DNA from 2 places in the Corynebacterium sp. KPL2895 genome. Region 2 is predicted to be linked to the other one. Evidence: predicted binding sites of a transcription regulator. Region 2 holds the regulator's gene; the other holds the start of a gene.
The links. Region 2 encodes LexA, which represses DNA repair genes until DNA is damaged. Its sites were predicted from a motif close to CGAACANNTGTTCG; they were not measured.
Positions count from the first base shown of each region.

Region 1 (15,191 bases), on a different contig from region 2:
TCGACGAGGCCATCCATGCCGCCACTACCGGCGGTGCCACGGCGCTGCGCCGCCATAATGTGGGCAACGGCCTTGATCCGAAGGGCCGCCCCGCGAAGGGAACCCTGGTGGAGGGCGCTGCCGCTGACCTGCACGTGCTCGATGCTCCTAGCGCGGTGCACTTGGCCTACCGGCCGGGTATGCCGCTGAGCTATCGCACGTTTGTGGCGGGGGTATAGCGAGGAATGGAGTTTGCCGCCGGTATCGCGTAGGGTTGGACGAGCAATGAGCATTACCGATAACGCCACCGGCGGCGTAAACGAGCCGGAAGATTTTAATAAGTCGGAATCTCAGGACAACTCGCAAGGTGTCAACCAGGACACCAGGGCTGCGAATACTTCTGAGGGCACCGGCGCTGAGTCCAAAGATTCGGCCAACGACAACTCCCAGGGGTTCGAGCACCTCGGCTTGCCAGATAAAATTCTGCAAGCCGTTGCGAAAGTAGGCTTCACCACGCCGTCCCCCATCCAAGCAGAAACCATCCCGATCCTGATGGAAGGCCGCGACGTCGTGGGCCTTGCACAGACCGGTACCGGCAAAACCGCAGCCTTCGCGCTGCCGGTCTTGTCCCAGCTTGACCCGCAGGCGCGCCACCCGCAGGCGCTCGTCCTTGCGCCTACCCGCGAGCTGGCCCTGCAGGTTGCAGACGCCTTCCAATCCTTCGCGGAAACCCTGAAGGGAATCGAGGTTCTTCCCATCTACGGTGGTCAGGCCTACGGCATCCAGCTGTCTGGCCTGCGTCGCGGCGCCCAGGTCATCGTGGGTACCCCGGGTCGCGTCATCGACCACCTGGAAAAGGGTTCGCTTGACCTGTCCCAGCTGCAGTTCCTCGTCCTCGATGAGGCCGATGAAATGCTGAACATGGGCTTCCAGGAAGACGTCGAGCGCATCCTGGAAAGTACCCCGGACCGCAAGCAGGTGGCGCTTTTCTCCGCCACCATGCCTAATGCCATCCGCCGCCTGTCCAAGCAGTACCTGCACAACCCGGCGGAAGTAACCGTTAAGTCGGAGCGCCGCACCAACGACAACATTAAGCAGCGTTTCCTGCTGATTCCGCACCGCGCAAAGATGGATGCCTTCACCCGCATCCTCGAAGTCATTACCTATGACGCCATCATCGTCTTCTGCCGTACCAAGCACGAGACCGAAGAGGTGGCCGAGGCCCTGCGCGATCGCGGCTACAGCGCTGCTGCCATTAACGGCGACATCGCCCAGGCGCAGCGCGAGCGCACCGTCGATCAGCTCAAGGATGGCCGCCTAGACATCCTCGTCGCTACCGACGTCGCCGCGCGTGGCCTTGACGTCGAGCGCATCACCCACGTGGTGAACTTCGATATCCCGAACGATACCGAGTCCTACGTGCACCGCATCGGCCGTACTGGCCGTGCCGGCCGCTCTGGCGAGGCAATCTTGTTCGTCACCCCGCGCGAGCGCCGCATGCTGCGCTCCATCGAACGCGTGACCAATGCTCGCCTCGAAGAGATGGACCTGCCGTCCGTCGATGAGGTCAATGAGAAGCGCAAGGAAAAGTTTGCGCAGGCCATTACCCAGTCCATGGACAACAAGCAGGCCGATTTCTTCCGCAACTTGGTACGCAAGTACTCGGAAGACAACGACGTTGCCATGGACGACATCGCGGCTGCGTTGGCCGTCATGCATCAGGGTGGCAAGAACTTCCTATTGGAAGACAAGCCTTTGCCCAAGCCAAAGAAGGACCGCCGCGATCGCGATGACCGCAAGCGCGACCGTGACTTCAAGGGTGGCGGCAAGAACCGCGGCGGCTCCAAGCGGCCGGATGGTGACTTTGAGACGTACCGGTTGGACGTCGGCAAGCGCCAGAATGTCCGCCCTGGTGCCATCGTCGGTGCTATCGCCAACGAAGGTGGCCTGTCTGCCAAGGACTTCGGGCGCATCACCATTGCGGTGGGGCACACGCTCGTGGATCTGCCGAAGAACATGGACCCGGCTGTGCTGGACCGCCTGAAGGATACCCGGATTTCTGGCCAGCTCATCAAGATTCAGAAGGATACCGGCCGCCCGCCTCGCCGTGATGGCGGCGGCGGTGGCCGCAAGCACGGTGGTCGCTTCCGCGACTAATTAAACCTCCAAAGGGCCTCTTTTTAGAGGCCCTTTTTTCATGCCCTGTGACCTGCGCTTTTACTATAAACGGGGGTAGTGTGTCAGGGTGGTTTTGTATGGTGTATGGCGAAAGCATGTTCTAGTAAATCTCTCGAAAGAAAGTCCATGAATGCGCCATATTATGCCAATACCAATCCAGAAAATTCTACCTCCCGTGCAGCTACGGAGATTAGGAAGGCCGAATACCAGTTTTGGGAAAGGCTTCATCCTGGCCCGGATGACGATATCGAAATTATTAGCCAATCCCTGTCTAACTTAACTGGGGCGCGTCAGTCCCGAATTAGGAATATTATTTTCGCCTTCGAGCGATTAAAAGAGCTGCCGCGGCTGCGCGCTCGGCAAGAACAGCATTTCCATTTAGATTTAGACCGACTCATTACGATTGACCAAACCCTAGCCAAACTCGGCGCCATTGATGCGGAGAAGAAATTCACTATCGATGACGCCCTGACCAACTACTTGACCCCAACCCGTCCCAATCAAAAGCTGCCCTCGCACCGCAATCTCCGCCGAAAGCTGCGCGAGCTCATCGTGCGCCTCGATCCCTCTATTGCCGCGCGGGATCCGCGCCGCAAGCAAGCCTATAGCGTTGAACCTACAGGCGGGGAGTGGGCCGCGGTTTGCCTGGACGTCGGGTTAGAAACCGCGGAGATAATCGACCGCAATATTCGGGATATCGCTACGGACAAGGACCTCACGATGGCTGAGGCCGCAGTGGAGCTGCTGACTGGAAAGGCGCAGGCGAAGGCCAAGGTCGTGTTGAATATGTATCGCTGCGACCTGCCGGATGCGCCCGCGTTTGTACAGCACTTGGGCTGGGTATCCCCGGAGACCGCGGATGACCTACAGGCTCGCGCGACAACGACAAGGGATATGGAGAAAGCCGGTCAGGCGGAGAGCCCCAACTATGTGACGCCGCCAGATATCCGGGCGTTTGTAGAGGGCTTGGATGGCACGTGCCGGTGGCCAGGCTGCACGCGGCCGGCCGTGGTTTCGCAGATGGACCATCGGCACGACTTTGCGGATGGCGGTCCGACCTCGGCGGCAAACCTTACGTGCTTATGCCAACACCATCACAATATAAAGACCGATGGCAGGGCCTTTTATATCAAGGACCCGATAAGCGGGGACATCGTCTGGCTCTTTGATGACTCTACGTGGGTCTATGACTCCGCGAGTGGGCCGCTGGCCCCCAAGAACCGCAGGTGGGCGCAGACGGTTGCACAGGCGACGCAGAAACGGAGGGAGAATGCGCATGCAGATGCGCAGCAACTAAAAGAAGAACTTCGGGAAGAGTCCACCCATGAAAAAGGGGACAGCGATGACACTGTCCCCGAAGAGTAAATGGCTTCCTAGATGTACATCAAGATAAGACAGATGATCCACAGGAGGTTGAAGACGCCGCCGAAAGCGGACAAGGACTTCTTAATGGAGCCCAGGTTGGCTGTATCGCCGGACTCTAGGGCTGCCTGCGCCGTGCGCTGCTTAGGAAGGATGAGGAAGAAGAGCAGGCACCACGCGATGATGGCCACGAGGATGGCGATGTGGAAGTTGACCTGGCTCTTGAAGGTTTCGATATCAGACAGGAAGACAGCAAGGCCAAGGACCGGCACGAGCGCGGAAATGTAGCCGTAAGTATTGGTGATGTTGTGCAGGTTACGGGCGGCACCGAGGGCTGTCTTATCGCCCTGTGCTGCGCCCTGCAGCTGCGTCTGGTAGATGGACGTGGAAATGCACACGGGGCCAAGCAGAACAATGGCCGCCGCCACGTGCAGGAAAATGAAAAAAGTAGTCATGGAGGATGCCCTTCAGTTAAGAAAAGTTGCCTTGTTCACCCTAATCAATTTCCCTGCTAGAAATCGAACCGACATTGCCTTCTCATTGCACGCACGTCTGCGCGGGGCAACGGTAACTCGTAGTTCCGGGCGATTTCTGCGAGGCGCCGCGAGTAATCGCAGCGGTTGGCGGGCGGGAGCCACTCAGAGGGGAGGGAATCGGACTTTTCCTGATTGAGCTCCCGGCTGGTCGCCACCAGATTGAGGGGATCGTTAGCAAAGCGGATCTTGGTGTCTTGGTCCCATTCTGCAGCCCCCAGGTCAAAGGCGGCGGAAAGCGGGAAGATGTGGTCGACCTCGATGGGGGAGGTCGCTGAAATCATCTCACCCGCGTAGGGGTCATAAATCGTGCCGGATTGTGGCCGGCAGTCAGCGAAGTCCTCGCTGGCTTGGTTCTCCATGATGGCCTCACGCGTGGTGCATGCGCCGTTGGGCTGCCAGCCGCCGAACTCGTCGCGGTCGTAGCCCGGCAATTCCGCGCGAGCCGGCACTGTGGAGACATCAAAACGCGGAAAAGGCCACGCATACCATGCGATAACGAGAGCGGTTATGCATGATAGCGCGGCCAGATAATAGGACTTCATGCCCTATTGGACTCCGCGAGGTGCGGGAAGGTTCCTACTTGTTATCGGAAACCTTTTCTGCTGCTTCCTCGAAGTCCAGGGAGTCGTCCTTCTCAACGAGCTTGGCAAGCTTCTCGGCTTCCTCGAACTCGTCCAAGACCTCCTGGTCTGGCTGCTTGGTAGCCAAGGTGACCAGAACGGTAACGAGGAGTGCGGAGAAGAAGCCCGGAACCATCTCGTAGAGGGAATCGCCAAGCGGGGACATGCCCCAGCCGATGGCGACGACTGCACCGGTAACCATACCGGCGATTGCACCGGTTGCGTTGAGGCGCTTCCAGTACAGAGCCAGGATGACGAGCGGACCGAATGCGGAACCGAAACCAGCCCATGCGAAGCCGACCAGGCCAAGGATGGAATCGGACGGGTTGATGGCCAAGATTGCGGCGATGACCGCGATGGCCACGACGGCGGTACGGGACAGGTTAATCAGGATGCGCTCGTCAGGCTTGCGCTTTGCGATGATGAGGTAGAGGTCCTCAATCAGGGAAGAGGAAACCACGAGCATCTGGGAGGACATGGTGGACATGATCGCTGCCAAGACTGCGGTCAAGATGAAACCAGCAGGCAATGGGTGCATCATGGCCTGAGCCATATCCAAGAAGATGGTCTCGAAGTTCTCTTGGTCAGTAATGGTTTCACCGAACTGGGTGAAGTACACGGTACCGGTAAGCGCAACGAAGATAGCGCCGATGACGGAAAGACCCATCCAGGTGATGCCGTAGAAACGGCCCTGCTTGGCGTCGGAAGGCTTACGCAGTGCCATGAAGCGCACGATGATGTGCGGCTGACCAAAGTAGCCAAGGCCCCAAGCGGCGTTACCAACGATAACACCAGCAGAAACGCCAGCGAAGAGAGAGAAGTAGTTATCGTTTGGCTCGAGTGCGCCATCGGTGGCGTAGCTGTTTTCGGTAGCGAAGGAGAAGATCGCGCTGGCATCGTCAAGAGCGAAAAGCGCCATGATTGGCACGATCAGCAGGGCGACGAACATCAGCATGCCCTGCATAGCGTCGGTGTAGGACACTGCCAAGAAGCCACCGATGAAGGTGTAGAAAATGGTCACTGCGGCGATGATCAACATACCGGTGATGTAGTCGCCACCGAAGGTGGACTCGAAGTAACGACCACCGGAGACCATGCCGGAAGAGACGTAGAAGGTAAAGAAGAAGATAATGATAACTGCGGAGATAATACGCAGCATGCGCGACTTATCGCGCAGACGGTTCTCGAAGAAGGAGGGGACCGTAATGGAATCGCCCGCAACCTCCGAGTAAGCGCGCAGACGCGGCGCAATCCACTTCCAGTTTGCCCATGCACCGATAAGGAGGCCGATAGGCATCCACAGCTCGGAAAAACCGGAAAGGAAGAGCGCGCCAGGCAGGCCCATGAGCAGCCAGCCGGACATATCAGATGCGCCGGCGGAGAGAGCAGCTACGAATGGGTGCAGGCCACGGCCGCCCAAAACATAATCGTCGTATTCGTCGGTTTGTTTGTAGCTCCAGTAGCCAATGGCTGCCATTACGAGGAGGTACACAATCATCGCAATGACGTACCAAGTTGATTCTTGCACGTTTCACTCCTTGTAGTGATTTATCGGACATTGTTACGTTAACGGTGACTTAAGGTTCACCCAAGCTAAAATTCAGCTGTGGCATAGATCTCCGGTGATGTTTTTCACCGTCTAACTGCGTAAAGACGTGAATATAACGAGCTTGTAACAAAACTATACAGGGCTGCTATGCTGGCCGTTATGGCTTCTTACCTTGTGCATGGCCTTTGGCTGCCGGTTTCGGGGCTTGGTCTATGGATTGAGCAGGTAGAAGGACACAAGATTGTTATGCCTTCGGCCGTGCCAGAAGGGACGTTTCCGCAGGCAATTGATGCCATCCTGGCTAAGAAATCCTTCCGGAACCGGGCGCGCGTATCACTACGGACTCCAAAGGGCAAAGACGTCTCGCTCATGGTGCCCATGGCCATGTTTGCCCCAGAAGAAGCAGTAGAAGCCCTAGCCCAGCTGGAATACCTAGACCATCATCCACCGGCATCGATTGCCCCGGATCTGCACTGGCTCATTCACGCATATAGTGGCCTGAGCAAGTTTGTCCGCGCGGGCAGGGTGACGTTCCGGTTGGCGTACCAGGCCAACGAGTGGTTTCCCATGTGGCAGCTGGCCTCAGGTTTGGGTGAGCGCGGTTGGCTAGCAGAAATGATGGCCGCGGCCCCCGGGATTCTCCATATAAATAATAGAGCCCTTTCAGATGACCTCGCGGATGAACTGACGCATTGGATTGCCAACCGGGAATTGCAGCCACTGCTTAATGAGCCCCGGCCCATGCCTTGGCACGACTTCGCCCGCGCATTGCTGACGACGGCCCCTATCCGCCGCGGCCGCGCGCAACTGCTGCGTGGGCTCAATGAATGGAAAAATTCCATTTACCAGGTGGAACTCCAACTCGTCTACATCGTGGAGGAACCGGAGGAACAGGATCCAGAAGATGCAGCGTGGCCGATTCGGGTGCGGGTACGCTCTGGAACGGATTCGCCGCGGCCGGTATCGGCGGACGAGCTGGATAGGGCGAGCATCGAGAAGCTGCGCGAAAACCACCGCAAGGCCGTGCATGCGGCACCGAGCCTGGGCCAGAGTACGCAATTTCCTCAGCCCGGCGACGGCGATTGGGATGTCTACCTGGACACGGAACAGCTCACACAGTTTATTGCGCACGAGGTGCCCGAGCTGAAAAAGCGGGGCATTACCGTCATGCTGCCCAAATCGTGGGCGCAGATGGATACCAAGGCCAAGCTGGAAACCCGTGAGGCCCGGGACCCGGCCGAGGCCGCCACGAAGAAGCACATCGGCATGAATCAGCTCGTGGACTATAACTGGCGCATGTCCGTGGGCGATGTGGAGCTTACTGAGTCCGAGATGGATGAGCTGGTCAATTCCAAGTCCGGCCTCATTCAGCTGCGCGGCAAGTGGGTGATGGCCGATACCCAGGTTGTGTCCAAGGTCTCCTCTTATATGGAGGAGCTGGCGGATAAGTCCCGCGAGCGCGCCAAGAAGGAGCTCGAGCAGCTGGCGGCCTCGGCGGAGATGGCCAAAAAACTCAATGAGCCGGGATGGCAGCAGCTCATGGCGGAGGTCGAGCGTCGCCGCGCGGAGTTCAATGAGAAGAGTGAGCACCAGGTCACGGTGGCGGAGCTGCGGGAGCTGGCGCTTGAGTCGATGGCCCAAGAGCCCATCGAATTTACCGGCAGCACATGGCATACCGCGTTGCTCGGCGGCATGGATACGGTTGCGCCTAAGCGCGTGGACATTCCGGAGACCGTGCATGCTGAGCTGCGCGAGTATCAGCGTACTGGCGTGGACTGGCTGTATTGGATGTCGCGCAATAACATCGGTGCCGTGCTTGCCGATGACATGGGGCTCGGCAAAACACTCCAACTACTGTCCCTTTTGGCGGTGGAGAAGGAGCGCGGTGAACAAACCGGACCCACCTTAGTAGTCGCACCGACTTCCGTGGTGGGTAACTGGGCTCGCGAGGCGCGTCGCTTCGTGCCGGATTTCGAGGTCATGGTGCAACACGGCGCGGGGCGTCCGAGCGGGGAGAAGTTCCTCGAGGCCGCAGGAAAAGCAGATCTCGTCATTACTACCTATGGCACCGTGAGCCGGGACTTTAACCTCTTGGGCGAGGTGTCTTGGCAACGCGTGGTCCTCGATGAGGCGCAGGCCATTAAGAATTCGGCCACGCGTTCCTCCAAGGCGGTGCGATCGCTGCCCTCTGAGCACCGCGTGGCTCTGACTGGTACGCCGGTGGAAAACCGGTTGTCAGAGATGCGCTCCATCTTGGACTTTTGCAACCCTGGAATCTTGGGCACGGCGTCCTTCTTCCGCAATCACTTCGCAAAGGCCATCGAGCGCAATAATGATGAAGAGATGTCCGAGCGCCTGCGCGCGCTGACCGCGCCTCTTATCCTGCGCCGCGTCAAGACCGATCCCAATATCATCGATGATCTGCCGGAAAAGTCCGAGCAGATTCTTACCGTATCCATGACCACAGAGCAGGCGGCTTTGTATAAGGCGCTGGTCAATGAGGTGAAGAAGAGCTTGGAGGATGCTACGGGCATCAGCAAGCGCGGCGTCGTCTTGGCCTCGCTGACGCGCATTAAGCAGATTTGCAATCACCCAGCGCACTACCTGGGGGATGAGTCCCCAGTGGTTATCAAGGGCAAGCACCGCTCGGGCAAGGTGAAGGAGCTGATGCGGATTGTCGATGCCGCTACCGAATCCGGCGAGCGCCTGCTGATCTTTACCCAGTACAAGGCCTTCGGGGATATCCTGCAGCCCTACCTGAGCGGGCAGCTGGGCCACGAGATTCCCTTCCTGCACGGCGGGGTGACGAAGAATAAGCGCGACCAAATGGTGGAGGACTTCCAAGCCGAGGATGGCCCACAGGCGATGATCCTTTCGCTCAAGGCGGGCGGCACGGGCCTCAACCTAACTGCGGCATCGATCGTGGTGCACATGGACCGCTGGTGGAACCCCGCGGTGGAAAACCAAGCCACGGACCGCGCCTTCCGCATTGGTCAGCGCCGTAACGTGCAGGTGTATAAGATGATTACCGCTGGCACGTTGGAAGAATCCATTCAAGACATTTTGGATGGAAAGACGCAGCTGGCTGGTTCCGTCGTCGGCGAAGGCGAGGGCTGGCTCACGGAATTGGAGCCGGACCAGCTGGCAGAGCTCATGAGTTACCGGGGAAAGGAGTAAGCGGATGGCCGTTAAGGGCGATGACAATGTCATCTACGCAAACTTTGGTACCCGCAAGCGCGTGAGCACCCCGGATGAGGTCAACCATGTTGACCGCAGCGGGCGGCTACTGTCCAAGACCGCAGCCCGGATTTCTTCCTTTACCAGCCATGATGCGGACCGGGGACGGATTACCCGCGGGCGCCAGTACGCCGAAGGCGGTCACGTCGTTGGCTTGGAGATCCGCAACGGTGCCATCCATGGGCGCGTGGCCGGTTCCCAGAACGAGCCTTTTTCCGTACTCATCCAGCTGCCGTACCGCGATAATGACGATATTGCGGCACTCGCCGGCCAATTCGCGCGCACGCCGAATTCCGTAGCGAATGCGCGCAAGGGCCTGTTGTCTGAGGAAGCGCTGGATACCTTGTTTGCCAGCGAGGTCGAAGATCTGCGGCTATCCTGCACCTGCCCGGATTCCGCGTATGCCTGCAAGCACATCGTGGCGGTGGGAGATAGGCTCGCCACCCGCGCGGATGCGGATCCTGCCGTGATTTTCAATATGCGCGGGCTGGACTTTGCGCGCTTGGAAAAGGCCGTCATGGAGCAATCGCAGCAGGTCTCTCGAGAAAGCTTTGGAGCTAGCGATTTATCCGCGGAAGAAAAGAACGACGTGTTCTGGAATGGCCGCGAGATGCCTAAACTGCCGCACCCCAAGGTTGCCCCAGCGCTGGAAGATTCCGATCCGGACCTCTTGCGCAAGGCCCTGCGGGCCGTATCGCATACCAATATTGACCTCTTGCGGGCCGTGTCCGATATTGAAGACCTCTACTACCACTTAACGCACTGATTATGATTGCAACGACCTTTATCCACACGTCCGACTTCCAGCTGGGAATGACCCGCTGGTTCTTGAAGGGGGAGGCGCAAGGTCGTTTCAACGATGACCGCGAGTCCGCCATCATGCACCTAGGCCAGCTCGCGGAGGAGGTCGGCGCGCAGTTCATCGTCGTGGCGGGCGATGTATTTGAACACAATGCGCTCTCCCGGGAAATCTTGGCGCGCGCCACCGAGATGTTTAAGCGCTTGCCGGTGCCGGTGTATGTGCTGCCAGGAAACCACGATCCGCTGGTCGCGGACTCGGTATTTTATCGCACCAGCGCGGATAACGTGCACGTCATTGCGGATTCAGAACCCATCGCGGTGGGCAAGGGCGTGGAATTGGTGGGGGCACCGTACTTGTCCAAACGCGCCAACCACGATTTGGTGCGCCAGGCCTTGGAGCCGCTCGAACCCACTGAGGGAATCAGGATCGCCGTGGGCCATGGCCAGGTGGATTCGCGTACTAGCGGGGGAGAGGCCGATACCATCGACTTGGAATTCGTAGAGCAGTGCTTGGAGCGCGGGGTGATTGATTATTTGGCGCTGGGCGATACCCACTCGACGGCCAGCCTGGGAAAGACCGGCCGCGTCTGGTTCTCCGGTAGCCCGGAGACCACGGACTTTAAGGAATGCTCCACCGGTGGCGGCGAGGCCGATTCCGGGAACGCGTTGGTGGTAAGGATTGAGGGGGAGGACATAGACATCGATAAGCGCAGCATCGGGCGCTGGACGTTTGAGGCCCTCGATGCCTCCGTCAATTCCATCGAGGATGTCGAGCGCTTCCTGCGCAGCCTCGAGGAGTACCCGGATAAGGTGCGCACGGCGATTAAATACAGCCTGCAGGGCACCCTCGGCATCGCGGCGCACGCCCGGCTGCAGCGCGGGCTGGATGAGTTGGAGGCGGTCTTTGCCTCGCTGCGCCCGCGCGAGCGAACCATGGACCTGTTCTTGGAGCCTAGCGAAGACGAACTAGCCAACCTGGACATTTCCGGCTATGCCGCCGACGCCCTGCAAGAGCTGCTGGAAAACCGCGAGGATCCGGTGGCCCGCGACGCCGCCAATATGCTATTTCGCCTGGAGGGATAAACCACATGCGCATCCACAGCTTAGAGATTAAAAACGTCCGCGGCATCGAGCACCTGGTTTTAGATGATCTGCCAGAAACCGGGGTGGTGGTTATCCACGGCGAGAACGAGGCCGGTAAATCCACCATCGTGGAGGCCCTCGATGTGGTGCTGACGGAAAAGCACACGGCGCGCCCCAGCGGTATCCGGGATCTGCAGCCGGTGGGCAAGGACGTCTCACCGGAGGTCATCGCGGATATTTCGGTAGGGCAGTACCGCTTTCGCATTGCCAAGCGATGGCTGCAGAAGAAGTACTGCGAGCTGGCCATCTCTGCCCCGCGCCACGCGCAATATACCGGGCGCCAGGCCGATGACGAGCTGGAACAGATCTTAAGCCAGAACATGGATCGCCAGCTTCTCGATGTCCTCTTTATGCGCCAGGATGACTCCAATGACGCCATCTCCGCGGTGGGCATTCCGTCGCTGACGCAGGCCCTCGAGCAGCAGTCCGGCCTGGCAGAGGACGAGGTATCTGGCGATGATTCTCAGCTTTTGGGCAAGGTGGATAAGGAATATAAGCGCTACTACACCGAAAAGACGGGCAAGGCGGCCGGCGAATACAAGACGGCCCAGGACACTCTGGAGCGTGCCAAGCAGGAGCTGGAGGAAGCAACCGCTGCGGTGCGCGGGCTCGATTCCGTGGTGGAGCGCTACGAGCACCTGGAACGCCAGCAAGAAGAGGCCGAGGCGCAGCTTCCTGCGGCCCGCCAGGATCTCGCGCAGAAGCAGGCCGCCGCGGACGAGGCCGTAAAGGCCCAGCACCAGGTGGATGCGCACAAGGCCGAGCTCACCCGCGCCAAGGAGGATTTCCAACGCGCTAAGGACGCGCAATCTAAGCGCCAGGAGATGGCCGAGGCACTCGACACCTCAGGCACCGCAAAGTCGAGCGCTGCGGATAAGCTTGCGACCGCCCGCGAGAAGGCCGCGGAGGAAAACGAGAAGAAAGAGGCGGTGGAAAAGAAGCTGGCCACCGCCAAAGAGGACTACGCCACCGCGCGCACAACGCTCAAGCAGGCGCGGCTGCATCAGGACAAGGAGACCTTTCAGCGCCTGGATAAGCGCCTGCTCAAGGTAGAGGAACTGGCACGTGGCGTGGGGAAGGCTCAGGCGGAGATCGCCCAACGCGGGCGCGAGATGACCGCCGCGGATGTCGAGGAACTCCGCAAGGCGGATGCCGATCTCGGCTTGGCCAAGCGCCTGCACGATGCCACCGCCGCCAAGGTGGAATTTTCCGGGCCCGAGGGCGCGGAGATTGGGGTGGATGGGAAGCTGGTGGACATCGGCAAGCAGCCTGCAGTTGAGCTTGTCGATGGCCGCGAGATCACCATCGGCGATATCACCGCCCGCTTTGTGGCCGGTGCGTACTCTTCCGATAAGACCCAGCGCGAGGTGGATCAGGCCGAGACGCGCCTGCAGGAGCTTTTCGATGCCACCGGCGTGGCATCCATCGCCGCCGCCGAAGCTCTGTACAAGGCACACAGCGAGCAGAATGCCGGGTTGGATGCCGCCACGCGCAAGCTCGAGAGCGAGTTGGGGCCGGATGATTTGGGCGAACTGCGCGCCCAACACGCGGCGCTGAAGGAGAAGGTCGCCGGGCTCGATGATGCCCCGGTCATGGATTTATCTGCTGCAGAAGAAACGGAGGAAGAGGCGCGCGAGCTTGTCGATGCCCTCGACCGCGAGCTTATTCCCTTCCACGATAGCCGCATCGCCCACGACGTGGTGCGCTTGGAGGCCGAGCTCGCGGCCGCCACCGAGAAGGCCGAGCGCGCCGAGCGCGAGCTGACCGAAGCGCGGGAGAAAACCTCCGATGCTGGTTTGGAAGGAGAAGCGGAGCGGCTGGGTGCGCTGGTAACCCGAATGCAGGAACAGCTATCTGAGATGGAGGCCGTGGACCTAGCCACCGCTCAGAGCTTGGTGGAGGGCGCGCAATCGCACCTGGAGTACCTGCAAAATCAGGTGCAAGATTCCAAGGTGGAACTGGGCAAGTTGTCGAGCGAGATTAATTATCACTCCGGCGCGGCAGAGCGCGAGCAGCAGGCGCAAGCGGAAGCAGAAATGGCGCAGGCAGTGCTAGAAAGCGTGGAAAAGCGCGCGCTGGCGGCACGCTACCTGCGCGAGCTGCTGCTCAAACACCGCGATGCCGCGCGCCAGCGCTATGCCGAGCCCTTCGTGGCGGCACTCGCCCAGCTGGCCCGCACCATCTACGGCGGGGACATCAGCTTTGAACTGGCAGATGATCTTTCCGTCACCGCACGCACCCGCGATAATGAAACGGTGGCCATGACCAGCCTGTCTGGTGGCGCGCGCGAGCAGCTGGCTATCCTTACCCGCTTTGCCATCGCGCGCTTGGTGGCGGGGGAGGAGACCGTGCCGGTCATCGTCGATGACGCGCTGGGCTCCACCGACGCACACCGCCTGCAATTAATGTCCACCCTGTTCTCACAGGTAGGCCGCGAGAACCAGGTTTTGGTCTTTACCTGCATGCCGCAGCGTTATTCCCGGGTGCCTGGGCGTAGCGAGCGCGACATCGCCATGCTGAAGGGGGTAATCTAGTCCTTATGTCTGAACAAACCCGCTGGTTAAACGATGATGAACAGGAGCTATGGCGCCTATTATTGGCTGCGACCCGCAAGATAGATAGGGGCATGGACGAGACGCTTAAGGCGGGCGGGGAGATCTCCGTGTCCGAATTCGCGGTCTTGGTATCCCTTTCGGAAGCCCCAGATCAGCACCTGCGCCTGCGCGACCTGTGCACGGAGCTGGCTTGGGATCGCTCGCGCGCCTCCCACCAGGTCACACGCATGGAAAAGCGTGGGCTCTTGGTCAAGGAAAAGACCACCGATGATGGCCGCGGGGTCAACGTGCACATCACGGAGGCTGGGCTCCACCACCTCGAGCGCGCGGCCCCCGAGCACGTGGAATCCGTCCGCCGCTTGGTCTTCGACCACCTCCACGAGGATGACGTTCCCGCACTCAAGCGCTTTTTCCATGGGGTATTACAGGTAAATAATATCCCTGGCTATTCGGGATTCGTCCCGGATTCTTTATTGAATGGAGGAAAATAACACCGCCATGATGGGACAAGAACTTTTCGAGCACCCTAAAAAGCAGCATAAATCGTATGGCTTGACGGCCTTGGGTGAGCTGGGCCAGCGCATTGGTGATCCAGAGGCTTTTGCTGAGGACCGTGCCGATGCCGATCAAATTGCCGCGATGGAAGAAGCCTTGGAAGCCTACCCCGATTTCGCGGTGACCTTTGATGAGGATGCCGATGCCTGGATCGTAGGCGCGGAAGAGGACATCGAGAAAATGTTCGCGGACCGCGAGGCATTCCTCGAGGCTTTATTGAATGATGAAGATCCAGGGATCTAATGCCACCGCGGAGACCATAAACTGTTAAGATACTTTTAGTTAATCTTCGGTGAAGCGAGAGGTTTTATCATTATGAACGAGCGCGAGGCTCAAGAACAACGCGAGGCGGCAGCCCGCCAGCAATCCGAGGGCTGGGTTTCCGTTTTTGTCCAGTGGATTCCCTACATGCTGCTGTCCGTAGTGCTGGTCGGCGCCATGTTCTTTGGCATGTACTACATCGAGCACGGCACCCTGGATATCACCCAGCCGATCACCAACGAATTCATCGTTGAGTAATTCTGCGCAGTAGAAAAATCCGGCCTCCCCTTGGAAAGTGGGAGGCCGGATTTATTTTTATTTCTTGAGCGCCTTGCGCCAGGTCATCTTCTTGCCATTATTCAAAATGGCACGGCGGTAGATGCGCGCGACAACGATGAGAATCAGCACGGTAACT
Region 1 covers NZ_JBEHFY010000002.1:116,032-131,222, forward strand. The annotation lists gene hutI (imidazolonepropionase) at 1-218, shown strand, start outside; gene ABRP95_RS01540 (DEAD/DEAH box helicase) at 265-2,136, shown strand; gene ABRP95_RS01545 (HNH endonuclease signature motif containing protein) at 2,284-3,522, shown strand; gene ABRP95_RS01550 (DUF2269 domain-containing protein) at 3,531-3,974, opposite strand; gene ABRP95_RS01555 (HNH endonuclease family protein) at 4,031-4,597, opposite strand; gene putP (sodium/proline symporter PutP) at 4,632-6,203, opposite strand; gene ABRP95_RS01565 (DEAD/DEAH box helicase) at 6,384-9,401, shown strand; gene ABRP95_RS01570 (SWIM zinc finger family protein) at 9,406-10,227, shown strand; gene ABRP95_RS01575 (metallophosphoesterase family protein) at 10,230-11,345, shown strand; gene ABRP95_RS01580 (AAA family ATPase) at 11,351-13,939, shown strand; gene ABRP95_RS01585 (MarR family winged helix-turn-helix transcriptional regulator) at 13,945-14,451, shown strand; gene ABRP95_RS01590 (molecular chaperone GrpE) at 14,438-14,758, shown strand; gene ABRP95_RS01595 (hypothetical protein) at 14,831-15,034, shown strand; gene ABRP95_RS01600 (ABC transporter permease) at 15,092-15,191, opposite strand, start outside.
Region 1: ABRP95_RS01545 (HNH endonuclease signature motif containing protein) is a predicted target of LexA. The motif match lies at 2,246-2,259, and genes of this name have one in related genera.

Region 2 (15,191 bases):
TCCCTTCGAAGGCCCCCTTACCCAGCAGCTTGCCGATGTCCTACGCGAGCTCGGTGGCCACGGCATCAACGCCTCCGACTTCCAACCGGACAAGTTGCCGGATCATTTGCGGATGAACTACGCGGCCATCGACAAGCGTGGCACCATCATCGACTCCGATAGGGACCTTGCCGCCCTGCGCGAGCGCCAGGCCGGGCACATCAAATCGTCCGTCTCTCAAGTTAGCCGCACCGCCGAATCGACCGCAGTCAGCGAGTGGACCGACGATACCCTCGGCACCGTTGACGAGACCGTCACCACCACCGTTGACGGCCACGAAGTCACCGCCTACCCAGCGCTGGTGGCCACCAAAGACGGCGTGGAGCTTAAGGTTCACCCCACCAAGGCCGCTGCCGATGCCGCCATGGTCACCACCACCCTCACGCTCTTGATGCGCGAAATTTCTGTCTCGACCGCGCAAATGGTCAAGGGGCTGCCCTTGCAACAGCGCGTCGCCGTGGACTCTTATCCGCATGGCGGTGCCGACGGGCTGGTCAATGACGCACGCGTCGCGGCAATCCGTGACCTCATGCTCGAAGCCGGCGGCCCCGTGCGCTCCCCAGAGGCGTTTACCGAGCTCAAGGATTCCGTAAAACCACAGGTCCCCGGCCGCGTGCGGCAATCAATTGTTTCGATAGCCCCCGGCCTGGCTGAGTATTCCAATCTCCGCGCCGAGCTTTCTCACTGGGACGGTCCCGCCATCGACGATATGGAAAAGCAACTCGCTTTCCTTCTCCCGCCGAATGCCATCACCGTGCACGGAGCCGCGCACCTGCGACACCTTCCCCGCTACATCCAGGCAATGCGGATCCGCTTGGAAGACCTGTCGCTCGACCCAGATCGCGATGCCGACCGTCAGGCCGAGGTAGATAACGCCATGGCCTACCTGGCAAACCGGCTGCGCAACCTCCCCGCGGGTCGTGAAAAGACGCGCGAGGTCAAGGACCTCCACTGGATGATCGAGGAATTGCGGGTCTCGCTATTCGCCCAGCGCCTCGGAACGGCGCACGCGGTATCCCTGCGGAGGATCCAGAAGGCAGTGGATAAACTGCGCTGACCTCCCAGCACCTCGAGTCCCCGTCACCCGCTGAGAACTCCGCTCCCGCCATCGCTGGTCGGTCGGCTGGCTAACCAAAACCGCCAGCCGACTATCGCCGCAGCCCAAACACAACTGCCGCCCATGCGCCGCTGCCGACGAACCACAAGGAAATCCGTTCTCTTGGCCGCCGGCGCCATGAGAATTAGCCGACCACAGCGAAATAATGATGCAAAAAGCCAGCTAAAACTGCTCTAAACCTGCACTCGCATGGCCGTATAACTGCTAAGAAACCGCCATAAGCCCCGCATTTTAAAGGTCCCCGCGATCGCGTCGCCGCATCAGTCGAATCTCCGATTCAAAATCGTCCGCGCTCTCGAAAGATTTATATACCGAGGCAAAGCGCAGATATGCGACCTCGTCTAGGTCGCGCAGCGGCTCAAGGATCGCAAGCCCAATTTCGTTGGCGTTAACCTGCGATGACCCATGGCCCCGCACTGTTTCCTCAACTTCTTGTGCCAACTTCTTAAGGGCATCATCGCTAACATCTCGGCCCTGGCAAGCGCGCCTGACACCCCGAATGAGTTTGTCCCTGCTAAATGGTTCTGCAAGGCCGTTTCTCTTAACGACCAGCAGTACGGCCTTTTCCACAGTGGTAAAACGCCCTTTACACGAAGCACACTCGCGGCGGCGCCGTATCGATGCGCCTGCATCAACCACGCGAGAGTCAATAACGCGGGATTGTTCGTTATGGCAAAACGGGCAGTACACGCTAGTCCTTTCGCTATTTTAGCTTCTCGGCTTAGTTTACCCCGAGGCCAAACCAGGATTCAGACGCCAATACACCAGACTCCTGTTACCGGCATGCCTGCCTCGTTAAGTGAGCAGGTCTCGTCTAATCAGAGGAAGGCAAGCTGATGGCAAAAAAGACGCCAAGCCTAAAGCCCTCCCAACGCTCGCTTAAGTACTAGATGCATTACTGAACGAGCGCTGCTTCTACTTGCTGTACCGAAGCGCCAGGTTCAGTCGGTGCCTCAGCGCTCGTGCCCATCAATCCGCCGACGACCGTGCCAAAAAATACCGCAGCGCCGAACACAGCACCAAGGAGATAATTCTTGCGTGAACTCTGGGCATCGTCTTCTTCGATCGTCTTGTTCGCCACATTAGGCAACGAATACTCTTCAGTCCACATATTCGAATCCCCTTTAGAATTCGTTCGATATTCAGAATCTAGTGTCCTAATTTTTCCTCTTTCAGAGCGGGGATGCTGAGCACCCCACCTACGATCATCAATATCCCAGATAGCGGCTGAAGGTACGATCTGTGGACGTACCGAGTGCTGTTTAACCATGTTATTGCGAGAGTTAAGTAGTTGAGACATTTCTTTCCTTTCGACGACCGCCGTAAGTCTAAAGCGGCCCCTTGACACGACAGAAGCATAATGTCGCTCCTGTGTTCGAGATTGATTCTATGTTCGATTTATAGCATTCCTTCGAAAACCTGTCCAGTTTTGTGTGCAAATCTCGAACGCCTGTACTTTTCGTGCTACAAATGGGTTATGGCACGCAACTGCCACCCAGTCCCCTTTTCAAGCCACGACCGCAGAACCTCAGACCCCTAGCTAGGAGCCGCACATGGGCCGCAAAAAAGCAAGCAACGCAAAGAACGATTACGCTTCTCTTTCCGAAAGGCAACGCCGCATCCTGAACGTCATCAGCGATGCGGTGATGTTACGCGGCTACCCACCCAGCATCCGCGAAATTGGCGATGCCGCAGGCCTGCAATCCACCTCGTCCGTGGCCTATCAGCTCAAGCAGCTGGAAGAAAAGGGCTTCTTGCGCCGCGATCCTAATAAGCCACGCGCGGTCGATGTGCGTCACCTCAATACTGACGACGGCGAAAAGAAACCAGGTCGTAAATCTAAAGAGGCCACCGATACCTCTGCCCGCAGCCCTGAAGAGTCCGCTGCCGTAGCTTATATTCCAGTCGTGGGACGCATTGCCGCCGGTGCACCGATCACCGCAGAGGAAAATATTGATACGTATTTCCCCATGCCGGACGAGGTCGTCGGCGGCGGCGAGCTTTATATGTTGCAGGTTGTGGGTGATTCCATGCAGGATGCCGGCATCCTTAACGGCGACTGGGTCATCATCCGGTCGCAGTCAGTGGCTGAGGAAGGCGAGTTTGTCGCCGCGCTTCTCGATGACTCCGAGGCCACCGTCAAGGAATTCCACCGCGACTCCTCCGGCGTGTGGCTCCTTCCCCACAATGATGCCTACCCACCCATCAACGGCGACGATGCAGAGATTATGGGCAAGGTAGTATCCGTCTTCCGCAAGCTCTAAGTCGCGCCAGGCAGATGTGAACTCGCTGTACGCCGGTTCTTCACCAGCGGCCATAACCGCTACCTGTATTCTGCGCCCGCTTCCTTGAAACGCATTCTTTCGACCCACTCGCACAGCCCTGTCTCCCCGACTTGGAGAGCAGGGCGTACCAGTTTTACCGAAGTTTAAGACCGTTCATCCATACAATCACGCCCCACAAAACCAACTTGAACTCGGGCTCCCTATTGATAAAGCACCCCCGAAATAACGGATCCGTAAGTTAACCGCTAATTGGTCTGACTTTCATCAAGGTGAAATATTGCTTACTGACCAGCAAGTTTTGTTCAAAAACGGACAGCCGCACAAACCTGCATTTTTGTTTTCGTCCGATTACCGCTGAATTTTGACACAATGGAGGAAGAAATCCCACATCATATAGCTTTCACCGCGCACCTGCATACGCAAATGGAGTAACCGCCCGGCCGAAGGCAAGGAGCAAGGAGGGTCCGTGTACGCAGAGGAGCGACGCCGCCAAATCGCGTCCCAAACTGCTGTCGAGGGTCGCGTTAATGTCACCGATTTATCAGAGCGTTTCGATGTGACTGCCGAAACCATCCGCCGCGACCTAGCTGTGCTGGATAGAGAGGGCGTTGTCCACCGCGTGCACGGCGGCGCCGTTGCTTCGCAAGCCTTCCAAACCGCAGAGCTCACGCTCGATACCCGTCAGCGATCCGCATCGGGGGCCAAGGCCGCCATCGCGCATGCCGCGCTCGATTTCCTTCCCCCTGGCGGCGGCAGCATTTTTTTGGACGCCGGCACCACCATCAATACCTTTGCCGAGCTCATCAGCCAGCAATACCCGCAAGCGCAGTTCAATATCGTCTCCAATAGCCTGCCCATTGCGCTGTCCCTCGCCAATAGTGGCGTCCCCGATGTCCAGCTCCTCGGCGGAACCGTACGCGCAATCACTCAGGCCGTCGTCGGCGATACCGCCTTGCGCACCATGGCGCTCATGCGTGCCGATGTCGCCTTTATCGGCACCAATGCCCTGACCCTCGATCACGGCTTGTCTACGGCCGATTCCCAAGAAGCAGCCATCAAATCCGCCTTCGTCACGAATGCCCACAAGGTCGTGGTCATGTGCGATTCCAGCAAATTGGGCAACGACTACCTGGTGAGCTTCGCTTCCATTGCCGATATCGATGTCGTCATCACTGATTCCGGCACGCCGGAATCCTTCGTCGATGCTCTCCGCGAGCGCGAGATAGACGTTGTGTTAGCCAGCGAATAGATCCAGGCCGCACACGACTTCGCCCTCCCTGCCTCGGCGCCGAGGTGGGGAGGGCGAAGCTTTATGCCGCTAGTTGAATTTTTCTATCTGCTCCATCGCCGCGGCACGGGCGGCGGAGGGGCCTTCGGAATTGAGGGCGGCATCGGCAAGCTGCTGGCACTGGTCGAAGGTCAACTCGGCTAATTGGGCACCGACGCCGGCGACTGCGGTGGACGCAGCCGACAAGGAGTTGACGCCAAGGCCGGTCAATACGCAGGCCAGTAGCGGATCGGCCGCGGCCTCACCGCAGACGCCAACTGGGACGTTGTATTCGTGTCCAGCGATGCAGGTGTGCTGGATCAGACGAAGCACGGCCGGCTGCCACGGATCGGTGAGGTAAGCAAGCTGTGGCGACAAGCGGTCAGCGGCCATCGTGTACTGGGTGAGATCGTTGGTGCCGATGGATACGAAGTCCAAGTGCGGCATGATCTTATCCGCCATCAGCGCAGCCGCGGGAACTTCAATCATTGCGCCCGCGGTCAGGCCGCGCTCCCGGCACAGCTCCGCAAACCACTGGGCCTCCTTCGAGGTCGCCACCATCGGTGCCATGACCCAGGTCTCGGCAGCTTCGCCGCGGGACTCCGCAGCCTGTGCGATGGCATCCAACTGGCGAGTCAAGAGGGACTCATTATCGCGGGCAATGCGCAGGCCGCGCACGCCCAATGCCGGGTTCTCCTCAGAGGACAGCGTGGCATAAGAAATCGGTTTATCGGAACCAGCATCTAAGGTGCGCACCACGACCTTGGAATCGGGGTAGGCGTTGAAGACCTTTCTGTAAATCTTTGCTTGCTCGTCAACGGAAGGCTCCTCGCTAGCGGATAGGAACGACAGCTCCGTGCGGTAGAGGCCAATCCCCTCTGCCTGCGAGTCGGAGGCGATGCGGGCGGCGTTGCCATCGGCCACGTTGGCCAAAAGCTGCACGCGGTGGCCGTCCTTGGTTTGCGCTGGTCCAGTCCATTCGGCAACGCGGGCGGCGCGCTCGCGATATTCTTCGACCGCCTTGGTGGATTCTGCCTCGTCCGCGCCCAGCGTCACGGTTCCAAGCGCACCGTCGACGAAGACGAGCGTGCCGCTTTCAATCTCGCGCAGCTTGTTTCCCACGGCAACGATGCACGGAATATCGAGCTGGCGAGCGATGATCGCGGTGTGGCTGGTGGGCCCGCCCAGCTCGGTGACGAGTGCGCGGATATGCGCGGTATCCAGGGTGGCGGTATCGGCAGGCGCGAGGTCATCGGCAAAAAGTACCGCTTGGCCTTCCACCATGGGCAAACCGGGCTCCTGCTCGCCGCGCAGCTGGGCGATGACGCGGTCGCGCACGTCCTTCAGATCGGTGGTGCGCTCAGCCATAACGCCGCCGGCCGCCTCAAACATGGTGACGAACTTGTCCGTGGCTCCCACCGTGGCGAACTCGGCATTCTTGCCGGAGCGGATGTTCTTGCGCACGGCCTTGTGCCAGCCGCGGTCCTTGACCATGCCGGCGGTTGCGGTCAGCACTTCCGAGGCTTGGCCCTCCGCGGCTGCGGCGCGGTTTTCCAAGCGGCTGGCAACGATATCGACTGCCTCGAGGAAGCGATCGTATTCGGCTTCGCTGTTGGCCTCTTGGTCAATACTTCCTTCAGTAGGCAGGTCCGGGCGGGGGCGGACCCATACGGCTTCTGCATAGGCGACTCCAGCAACAACGCCGGTTCCTTTAACAGTGGACTGAAGCGTATTTTCCATGGCGATACTTCCTTCGAAGATAGCGGCTTATTTATTTCCAGATCATCACAAATCCAACAGAAATGCAATGTATGCCACACGGTTTCTATTGACTTTCCAACACAATCGGGCAAGAATAAACATTAATGGCGGGCTTAAGCGCGTGTTCCAACCGGACCGACTGCGTGTGGCCCCCAATATACGCACTCTGCGAAAGGGATAAGTTCTCGATGATCCTCACGCTCACCCCAAACCCAAGCATCGACGCCACCCTGGCGCTCAATCAGCCTTTAACCTCAGGCGATGTTCACCGCGCCGCCAGTGTTACCCAGGTTGCGGGCGGTAAAGGCGTCAACGTCGCCCACGCGGTTCACCTCGCCGGGAAAGAAACCCTAGCCCTCTTCCCCGCCCGCGCGGCCGATCCGTTCATCAACCTCATCCACGACGTCGACCTCCCCTACGCCCACGTGGACATGGATGGCGGTGTGCGCGTCAATACCACCATCACCGAGCCAGATGGCACGACCACCAAGGTCAATGGCCCTGGCCCGCTGCTTTCCGATGCCACCCAAAACCACCTCATCGCCACCCTTACCCGCCACGCCCAATCCGCCGATTGGGTAGCCCTTGCCGGATCGCTTCCCAAGGGTGTTGACGCCGGGTGGTATACCGACCTCATCAAGGAAATCCGCACTGCCGCCCCGCAGGCGCGCATCGCCGTCGATACCTCCGATGCCCCGATGAAGGCCATCGCCGAGCAGCTCGATTCCGCAGCCCCGGATCTCATCAAACCCAACGGCTTCGAACTGGGGCAGCTCACCGGTCAGGATGGCCTCGCCCTCGAGCGCGCCGCTGCGGCCGGAGACTATAGCCCGGTCGTGGAGGCTGCTAGAGATGTCGTGAAGCGCAGCATCAAGGAAGTGCTTGTCACCCTCGGCGGCGCCGGCGCCGTGCTGGTAAACGCAGACGGCGCATGGGCTGCCACCCCGCCTCCTGCCACGGTGAAATCCACGGTCGGCGCGGGTGATGCCGCGTTGGCCGGATACCTATTAGGGCGCACGCAGGGGAAAGGACCGGCAGATTCCCTTGCGCTCTCGGTGGCTTATGGCACCGCTGCGGCCGCAAAACCGGGCACCCAATTCCCCCACCCCGAAGAACTCGATACCGCCCACACCTCCATCTCCGCTCTATAGCTAAAGGAGCCTTCCATCATGGCATCCGATCTCATCACTACCGAACTGGTAGCGCTCGACGCCGACTTCGGCGATAGCGTCGATTCCGTAATCACCAACCTCGCCACCTTGGTGCACGATACCGGGCGCGCAACCGAGGTCGAAGGCCTCGCCCAGCCCGCCATCGACCGCGAAGCCAAGGCCGGCACCGGTGTGCCAGGCGGCGTGGCCATCCCCCACTGCCGTTCCGAGGCCGTCACCGAGCCGACGTTGGCTTTCGCCCGCCTGTCCCGCGGCGTGGATTTTTCCGGCCCCGACGGCGATGCCCAGTTAGTCTTTCTCATTGCCGCACCTGCTGGCGGCGGCAAGGCCCACCTGCAGATTCTTTCCAAGCTCGCCCGCGCTCTCGTGCGCAAGGACTTCCTAGAGGCCCTGCGCACCGCGACGACGAAGGAAGAAATCGTCAAGGAAATCCTCGCCGTCGTCAACGCGGAAAAAGCGAAGAAGAAAAAGCAGGACAACGCGGAGGCTGCTGCAGGTGGGGCAGCGGAAGCGGCATCGGAAAGCGCGGGAGACTCGGCACAAGCTACCCGCATCGTTGCCATCACGGCCTGCCCGACCGGCATCGCGCACACCTACATGGCTGCCGATGCCCTCACCCAGACCGCCGGCGAGCGCGACGACGTCGATCTCACCGTCGAAACCCAGGGCTCGTCCAATAATGAATCGGTCTCGCAGTCCACCATCGATGCTGCCGATGCCGTCATCTTTGCCACGGACGTCGGCGTGCGCGACCGCGAGCGCTTCGCGGGCAAACCCGTCATCGAATCCGGCGTCAAGCGCGCCATCAACGAGCCCGGCAAGATGCTCGATGAAGCCATTGCGGCGGCAAAGAACCCGAACGCCCGCAAGGTCTCTGGCACGGCCTCATCTTCCTCCGCCGAAGAAGAGGGCCAGTCGCTGGGTTGGGGCAAGCGCATCCAACAGGCGATTATGACCGGTGTGTCCTACATGGTGCCGTTCGTTGCCGCCGGCGGCCTGCTGCTCGCCCTCGGATTCCTCTTCGGTGGCGCCGATATGGCCAATGGCTGGCAGGCACTTTCCACCAATTACTCCCTGTCCAACCTGCCGGGCAATGACATCATCGTCGACGGCGAGACGATGTCGTTCGAGCATTCCGGCTACTCGCTTTATATAGGCGCAGTGCTCTTTGCCATCGGCCAGGCCGCAATGGGCTTTATTGTCGCCGCACTTTCTGGCTATATCGCCTACGCCCTGGCCGGGCGCCCGGGTATTGCGCCGGGCTTCGTCGGCGGTGCTATCGCTGTAACGCTCGACGCGGGCTTTATCGGGGGCTTGGTGACCGGTTTGTTGGCCGGCTTTATCGCCCTGTGGATTGGCAATTGGAAGGTCCCGCGCTGGCTCGGTTCCCTCATGCCGGTGGTCATCATTCCGCTTTTGACCTCCCTGGTCGTTGGCCTGGCGATGTACCTGTTGCTGGGCGCCCCACTGGCTGCGCTGATGGAGGGCCTGCAAGATTGGCTGTCGTCCATGTCCGGGTCTTCTGCCGTAGTGCTCGGCATCATCTTGGGCCTGATGATGTGCGTCGACCTGGGTGGCCCGGTCAACAAGGCCGCCTACCTCTTTGCCACCGCAGGATTGTCCACTGGCGATGCAGCCTCCATGCAAATCATGGCCGCTGTCATGGCCGCCGGCATGGTTCCGCCCATCGCGCTGTCCTTGGCAACCTTCATTCGCAAGTCACTGTTTACTCCTGCTGAGCAGGAAAACGGTAAGTCCGCCTGGCTGCTCGGCCTGTCCTTCGTCTCCGAAGGCGCCATTCCGTTCGCCGCGGCCGATCCGTTCCGCGTCATTCCTTCCATGATGGCCGGCGGTGCCGTGACGGGTGCTATCTCCATGGCGCTGTCTGTCGAGTCCCGTGCCCCGCACGGTGGTGTCTTCGTTGCCTTCGCTATCGATCCGTTCTGGGCTTACCTGGTCGCAATCCTTGCCGGCGTGGCGGTATCCACCGTCGCAGTCTTGGCCATGAAGCAATTCTGGCCAAATAAAACCTTCCAGCAAGCTGCTCAAAAGGCTGCTCCAGAGTCCAAGACCGGTTCCCAGAACGTGGCGGCATAAACCAAACACTCGTACACTGGATCACGATAAATTAACCACAGAAAGGATAAATTCCATGGCTTCCAAGACTGTAAAGGTCGGCTCCTCCGTAGGACTGCACGCACGTCCTGCCTCCATCATTGCTGACGCTGCCGGCGAATTCGACGAGGACATTTTCCTGAACCTTGTTGGTGAAGATGACGATAACGAAACCGACGCCGCTTCTTCCCTAATGATCATGGCCCTCGGTGCTGAGCAGGGCGACGAGGTCACCGTTACCTCTGACAACGAAGAAGCCGTTGAGAAGATCGCGGGCCTCATCGAGCAGGATCTTGATGCTTCCTAAACGCTGCTGCTCATAACTAGTGTTTAAGCACGATTCGTACGCTCCTCGCCTTGATGGCGGGGAGCTTTTGCGATCCGCAGGCAGTTCTTCGCTGCCCCTGTGAGCAGATTTAACTCGTTAGTGCAGCACTCAATTGCGGCCAGTGTTCGATGGCCTGTCGTTTCCGTTAGGGCTTCTGGGAGGCGTGGCCCAGGGAGGAAGCCAGCGAACCTTTCCTTGTATTCGGGCCAATCGCCCGCGCCGCGGTGGCGCCTTCGGGTCATCGTCGTTAACGCCGTTGTGGTACGGGCAGCAGGTAGCGAGATTAGCGGCATTGGTATTGCCACCGTGCTGCCAGCTTTCTAGGTGGTGGATCTGGCACTCATCCGCAGGATAGTTGCACTTTTCCCAGGGACATACGGGATTGACTGCGGCAGCCATCAACCGCTGCTTCGCGTTGGCGAACCGGGACGTGCGGTACAAATTGACCGGTCCCTCAACGGGATGCACAAGCGTGATGTATCCGTGATCGCTTAAAACCCGGCTCACGAGGTCAGCACCACTGATTCGCGAGCCATTGGTGAGCTGCAGGGTTATTTCCTCGCCATCGCCGTCAACGATGCGATCGAGCTCGTCCAAGGTGATGACCACCTGCGTGCTCGCAGTGGTGCGCGCCCCAGATTTCCCGCCGAAGAAGATGGACTTAACTGAGTCCAGTGGGCTCTGGTTATCAAGGGCGGCGTGCATATCGGCGACATCGGCGGATTCCCCGGTAATGGTCAACGACCACGGTCCGCGCGGCCGGCGGGTAATGCGCACTCCTTTCTTGGGAGTGCGGGGCGGTTGGAGCTCCCGCAACATGGCGCGCGCCCGTTTGCGCAAGGCCGTGGCGCTGCCGCGAAATTTACACAACTCGGAGCGCACGGCCCAGGCATCGCGCTGGGTGCGAGCGCGCAGTGCGAATTTCTCGATCAGGGTGAGCACGTCTAGTGGGTGCGTCGTCGAGCGGGCCGTGCGTTGCTTGGCGCTAAAGGCACTGCGGCCAAAATAGATATCGCAAAGCTGCACCACATCGCGCGCGGCGACGTCGCTGGCACCGCGCTCCACCAAGTCGCGCTCGCTTAAGCCCTGGGCGGCGGCGATGATGTCCATCCCCTGGCCCAGCGCGGATAAGTAACGGTCGAGTGCGTTCATGCCGCCTAGTACAGCGCAGAACCCGGCGCAGCCGCGACCGCACGCACGAAGGCCTGTGGAATAGGCTGCAAACCGTACCGCTATGGCCCTATTTCGCGGCGGGTTCAACAAAGTTATCCACAGAATTTAGTATTTAGCGTCGTGGCCTTCGCCCACGGTTTCGTACAGCTTCCGCATGATCGGATAGGCAACGATGATGCCGACCGAGCCCCAGGCGATGCCCTCCAAGCTCACCCCGCCCACGGTCAGCGTCAGGTTACCGATGCCCGCGATCAAGGCCACCGCGGCCGCGGTCAGGTTCACCGGGTTATTGAAGTTGACCTCATTATCCATCCAGATGCGCACGCCCAGCATGCCGATAAGACCGTAGAGCACGAGGGTTGCCCCACCGAGCACGCCGGTAGGGATGGTGAAAATCAGCGCGCCGAACTTCGGGACGAAGGCCAGCAAGATTGCGGTTAAGGCGGCGACCCAATACGCGGCGGTGGAATAGACGCGCGTGGCGGCCATGACGCCAATATTCTCGGCATAGGTGGTGGTACCGGAGCCGCCGAAGCCGCCGGCGAGGGAGGAAGCGAGGCCATCGGCAATCAGCGCATCGCCGGCAAGATCGTCTAAGTCGCGGTTGGTCATCTCGGAGACAGCCTTAACGTGCCCGACGTTTTCCGCAATCAGCACCACGAGCACCGGCAGGGCCACGGCGATGGCCGAAAGATGGAACTCAGGGGCATGGAATTCGGGCAGTCCTACCCACGGGGCGGCATCGATGGCGGCCTTGGCATCCTCGCCCAAGTTGCCGGTCAGGGCGGCGAAAATCCAGCCGACGACCACTCCGATGAGGATGGACAGGCGCGATACCATGCCGCGCCCGGCCACAGTGGCCAAGAGGATGACCAGCAGCGTAATGCCTGCTACCAACGGCTGGCTGGCGAAGTTTTCGGCCGCATTCGGCGCCAAGTTGAGCCCGATGAGCGCGACGATGGCGCCGGTAACCGCCGGTGGCATCACAGCATCGAGCACCCGCCTGCCAGCAGCCTTGACCACGAAACCGACCGCCACCAGCACCAAACCGGTCACCAGAATGGATCCGGCCTGCGCCGCAATCCCGTATTGCTGCGAGGCGGTCAGCGGAGCGATGAAAGCAAACGACGAGCCCAAGTAGGACGGCAGACGATTGCGCGTAATCAGCAAGAAGAGGATGGTGCCGATGCCAGAAAATAGCAGCGTGGTATTGACCGGAAATCCGGTCAGGGTGGGCACCAACAGCGTGGCACCAAACATCGCCACCACATGCTGCATGCCGATGCCAATGGTTCGGCCCCAACTTAGTCGTTCCTCGGGCGCGACCACGGCGCCTGGTGCAATCTTCTTACCGTCGCCGTGGACGGTCCAACCTAGTATGCTCACGAACCACCATTATGGGCCATGGAGCACGAATTTTAGGAATCTTCCTCCACGATGAATTCGGCGAGCTCGCGGGCGGTGGTGGCGGGCAGGCGGACATCGACAAGCGTGCCATTTTCGGTATATTCCTCGCTGCGCACGGTGCCCTCGGCGTGCACGCGGGAGACGACATCGCCGCGGGTGAAGGGAACCTGCAGCTTAACGTGGCTATCGCGGGAGTTGAGGAAGAGCTCCACGCGCGCGCTCAGCTCGTCGATGCCCTCCCCCGTGCGCGCCGAAACATAGACGACGTCCTCATGATCCAGGACGTGGCGCAGCTCCGCGAGCACGAGCGGATCGGCCTGGTCGATCTTGTTGATCACGATGATTTCCGGCGGGGCCTGCTCACCAGTCTCGCTGACGATATCGTAGATGACTTTATTGACCGCCTCGATTTGCTTGAGCGGGAACGGGTCCGATCCGTCGACGACGTGCAGCATGATATCGGCGGCGAGCACCTCTTCCAGGGTGGATTTGAAGGCCTCCACCAGCTGGGTGGGCAGGTGGCGGACGAAGCCGACGGTATCGGTGAAGACGACCTGGCGGCCATCGGCAAGCGAGGCGCGGCGCGTGGTGGGATCCAAGGTGGCAAAAAGCGCGTCTTCAACAAGCACGCCCGCGTTCGTCATGGCATTAATGAGCGAAGATTTGCCGGCGTTGGTGTAGCCTGCGATGGCGATCTGAGCGATCGTGGAGGACTGGCGCCGAGAGCGCTTGACCTCGCGGGCGGTTTTCATCCCGCGCAATTCCTTGCGCAGGCGCGCCATCTCGGTGCGGATGCGCCGGCGGTCGGTTTCGATCTTGGTTTCACCGGGACCGCGCAGGCCCACGCCGCCATTAGAACCGGCGCGGCCACCGGCCTGGCGCGAAAGGTTGCCACCCCAACCGCGGGTGTGGGTATAGAGGTATTCCAGCTGTGCTAGCGAGACCTGCGCCTTGCCTTCCTTGGACTTTGCGTGCTGGGCAAAGATGTCCAAGATGAGCATGGTGCGGTCGATGACCTTGGTATTTAGCGCCCGCTCGAGCGCCGTGAGCTGGCCGGGGTTTAGCTCACCATCGCAGACGACGGTATCGGCCCCAGTGGCCTCGACGATATCGTGGAGCTCTTTGACCTTGCCCGAGCCGATGAAGGTGCCCGGGTCGGGTTTATCGCGCTTTTGGTAGATCATTTCGACTACGTCGGCGCCGGCGGTCTCGGTTAGGGCCGCCAGCTCATCCATCGTGGCTTCGACCTCCGCTACGGTGCCTTCGGTCCACACGCCCACGAGGATAACGCGCTCGAGGCGCAGTTTTCGGTATTCCACCTCGTAGCCATCGGTGGTGTCCTCGGCGCGGATGGAGGTCTCGCGGGTAACGCGGCGGAAGGCGTTGCGCTCGGCCAAATCTAAATCGCCGCTGGTCGGCGTGGTTTCCTGCGTGGTATCCGCGTGGTCGCGGAAGGCCTGGGCGAGAAGTTCGTCCTTGCTCGCGGAGCTATCAGAATTCTGCGGGGAAAATTTGTTCATATTGCTATCTATTTTGGCACGTTAGGCGGCTAAACGGGAATTGCGGTTTCCGGGCGTACTGGACAAAGCGATACAATGGTGGCTATGGAAACGACGCAGCCTAGGCCAACGACTACTACCCAGAAAAAGAATACCGAAATGCAGGCCATCGGCTTGGATTTCGAACGCTGGCAGGACGCGGTCGAGGCAGCCATCGCCACGGACCGCCTTGCCGTAACCGGTGAGGTCCGAGGTGGCCAGCTCATCCAATACGGTGATCCTTCGGGCGCCCAGCTTAATATCTTGGCGGTAGAGCCCTACGCCACCTTTATCGGTTTCGATGCGGTCACGCAGGGTTTTGCCCACGTAGAGATGTTTAATGACGTGCTAGCGATCATGGACATCATCGATCCATTCGGCACGCCGCTGGCCCAGGTCACGGCGAATCTCGCGCAGGGTCCACTGTTGGTAGAAGAACCGCGCCAGGACTGGCAGCAGGTATCGCTGACCGCAATGGGGCTTGATATCACCACCTACGACTCCCCTTCTGCCTACGAGGCCAAGACCGGTGAGTACCCCGCCCTTTTTGACTCCGAAGGCGCACGCGTCATCGCCTCTGGCTCCGGCGCGCAGGCCCCCACGCCCGCCGCCACCTTTGCCGCCCGGGTGATGGAAGCCGAATGGCGCACCAATGAACTCACCGGCGAAAAGTTCGCGCACCTCGTCATGGACGGGCTTTTCCCCTTCGATCTCTGCCTGCCGGCGGACCGTGGCGAATTGCCGGCCAAGGATTCCGTGATCTCCGGTACGGCCCTGCTCACCGCCGCTATTGACATGCCGTCCGGCGGCTGCGGCGATGGCGGATGCGGTTGTGGATCCGGCGGTTGCGGCTGCGGCGGACACTAGATTTTTAGGCCATGCCTTTCCTTAGCGATCCGCAAAACCGGAGGATACTTGTCTTTATCCTGCTTGTCCTTTGCGCGATCGCGATCGTTGTAACGCTAAAACTGCCCGGCCTCATCATCGCC
Region 2 covers NZ_JBEHFY010000005.1:68,679-83,869, reverse strand. The annotation lists gene hrpA (ATP-dependent RNA helicase HrpA) at 1-1,096, shown strand, start outside; gene nrdR (transcriptional regulator NrdR) at 1,388-1,846, opposite strand; gene ABRP95_RS03495 (hypothetical protein) at 2,052-2,456, opposite strand; gene lexA (transcriptional repressor LexA) at 2,710-3,420, shown strand; gene sugR (transcriptional regulator SugR) at 3,908-4,690, shown strand; gene ptsP (phosphoenolpyruvate--protein phosphotransferase) at 4,760-6,448, opposite strand; gene ABRP95_RS03475 (1-phosphofructokinase family hexose kinase) at 6,658-7,620, shown strand; gene ABRP95_RS03470 (PTS fructose transporter subunit IIABC) at 7,639-9,738, shown strand; gene ABRP95_RS03465 (HPr family phosphocarrier protein) at 9,794-10,063, shown strand; gene ABRP95_RS03460 (HNH endonuclease signature motif containing protein) at 10,193-11,236, opposite strand; gene ABRP95_RS03455 (uracil-xanthine permease family protein) at 11,363-12,643, opposite strand; gene hflX (GTPase HflX) at 12,676-14,184, opposite strand; gene ABRP95_RS03445 (hypothetical protein) at 14,260-15,069, shown strand; gene ABRP95_RS03440 (hypothetical protein) at 15,081-15,191, shown strand, end outside.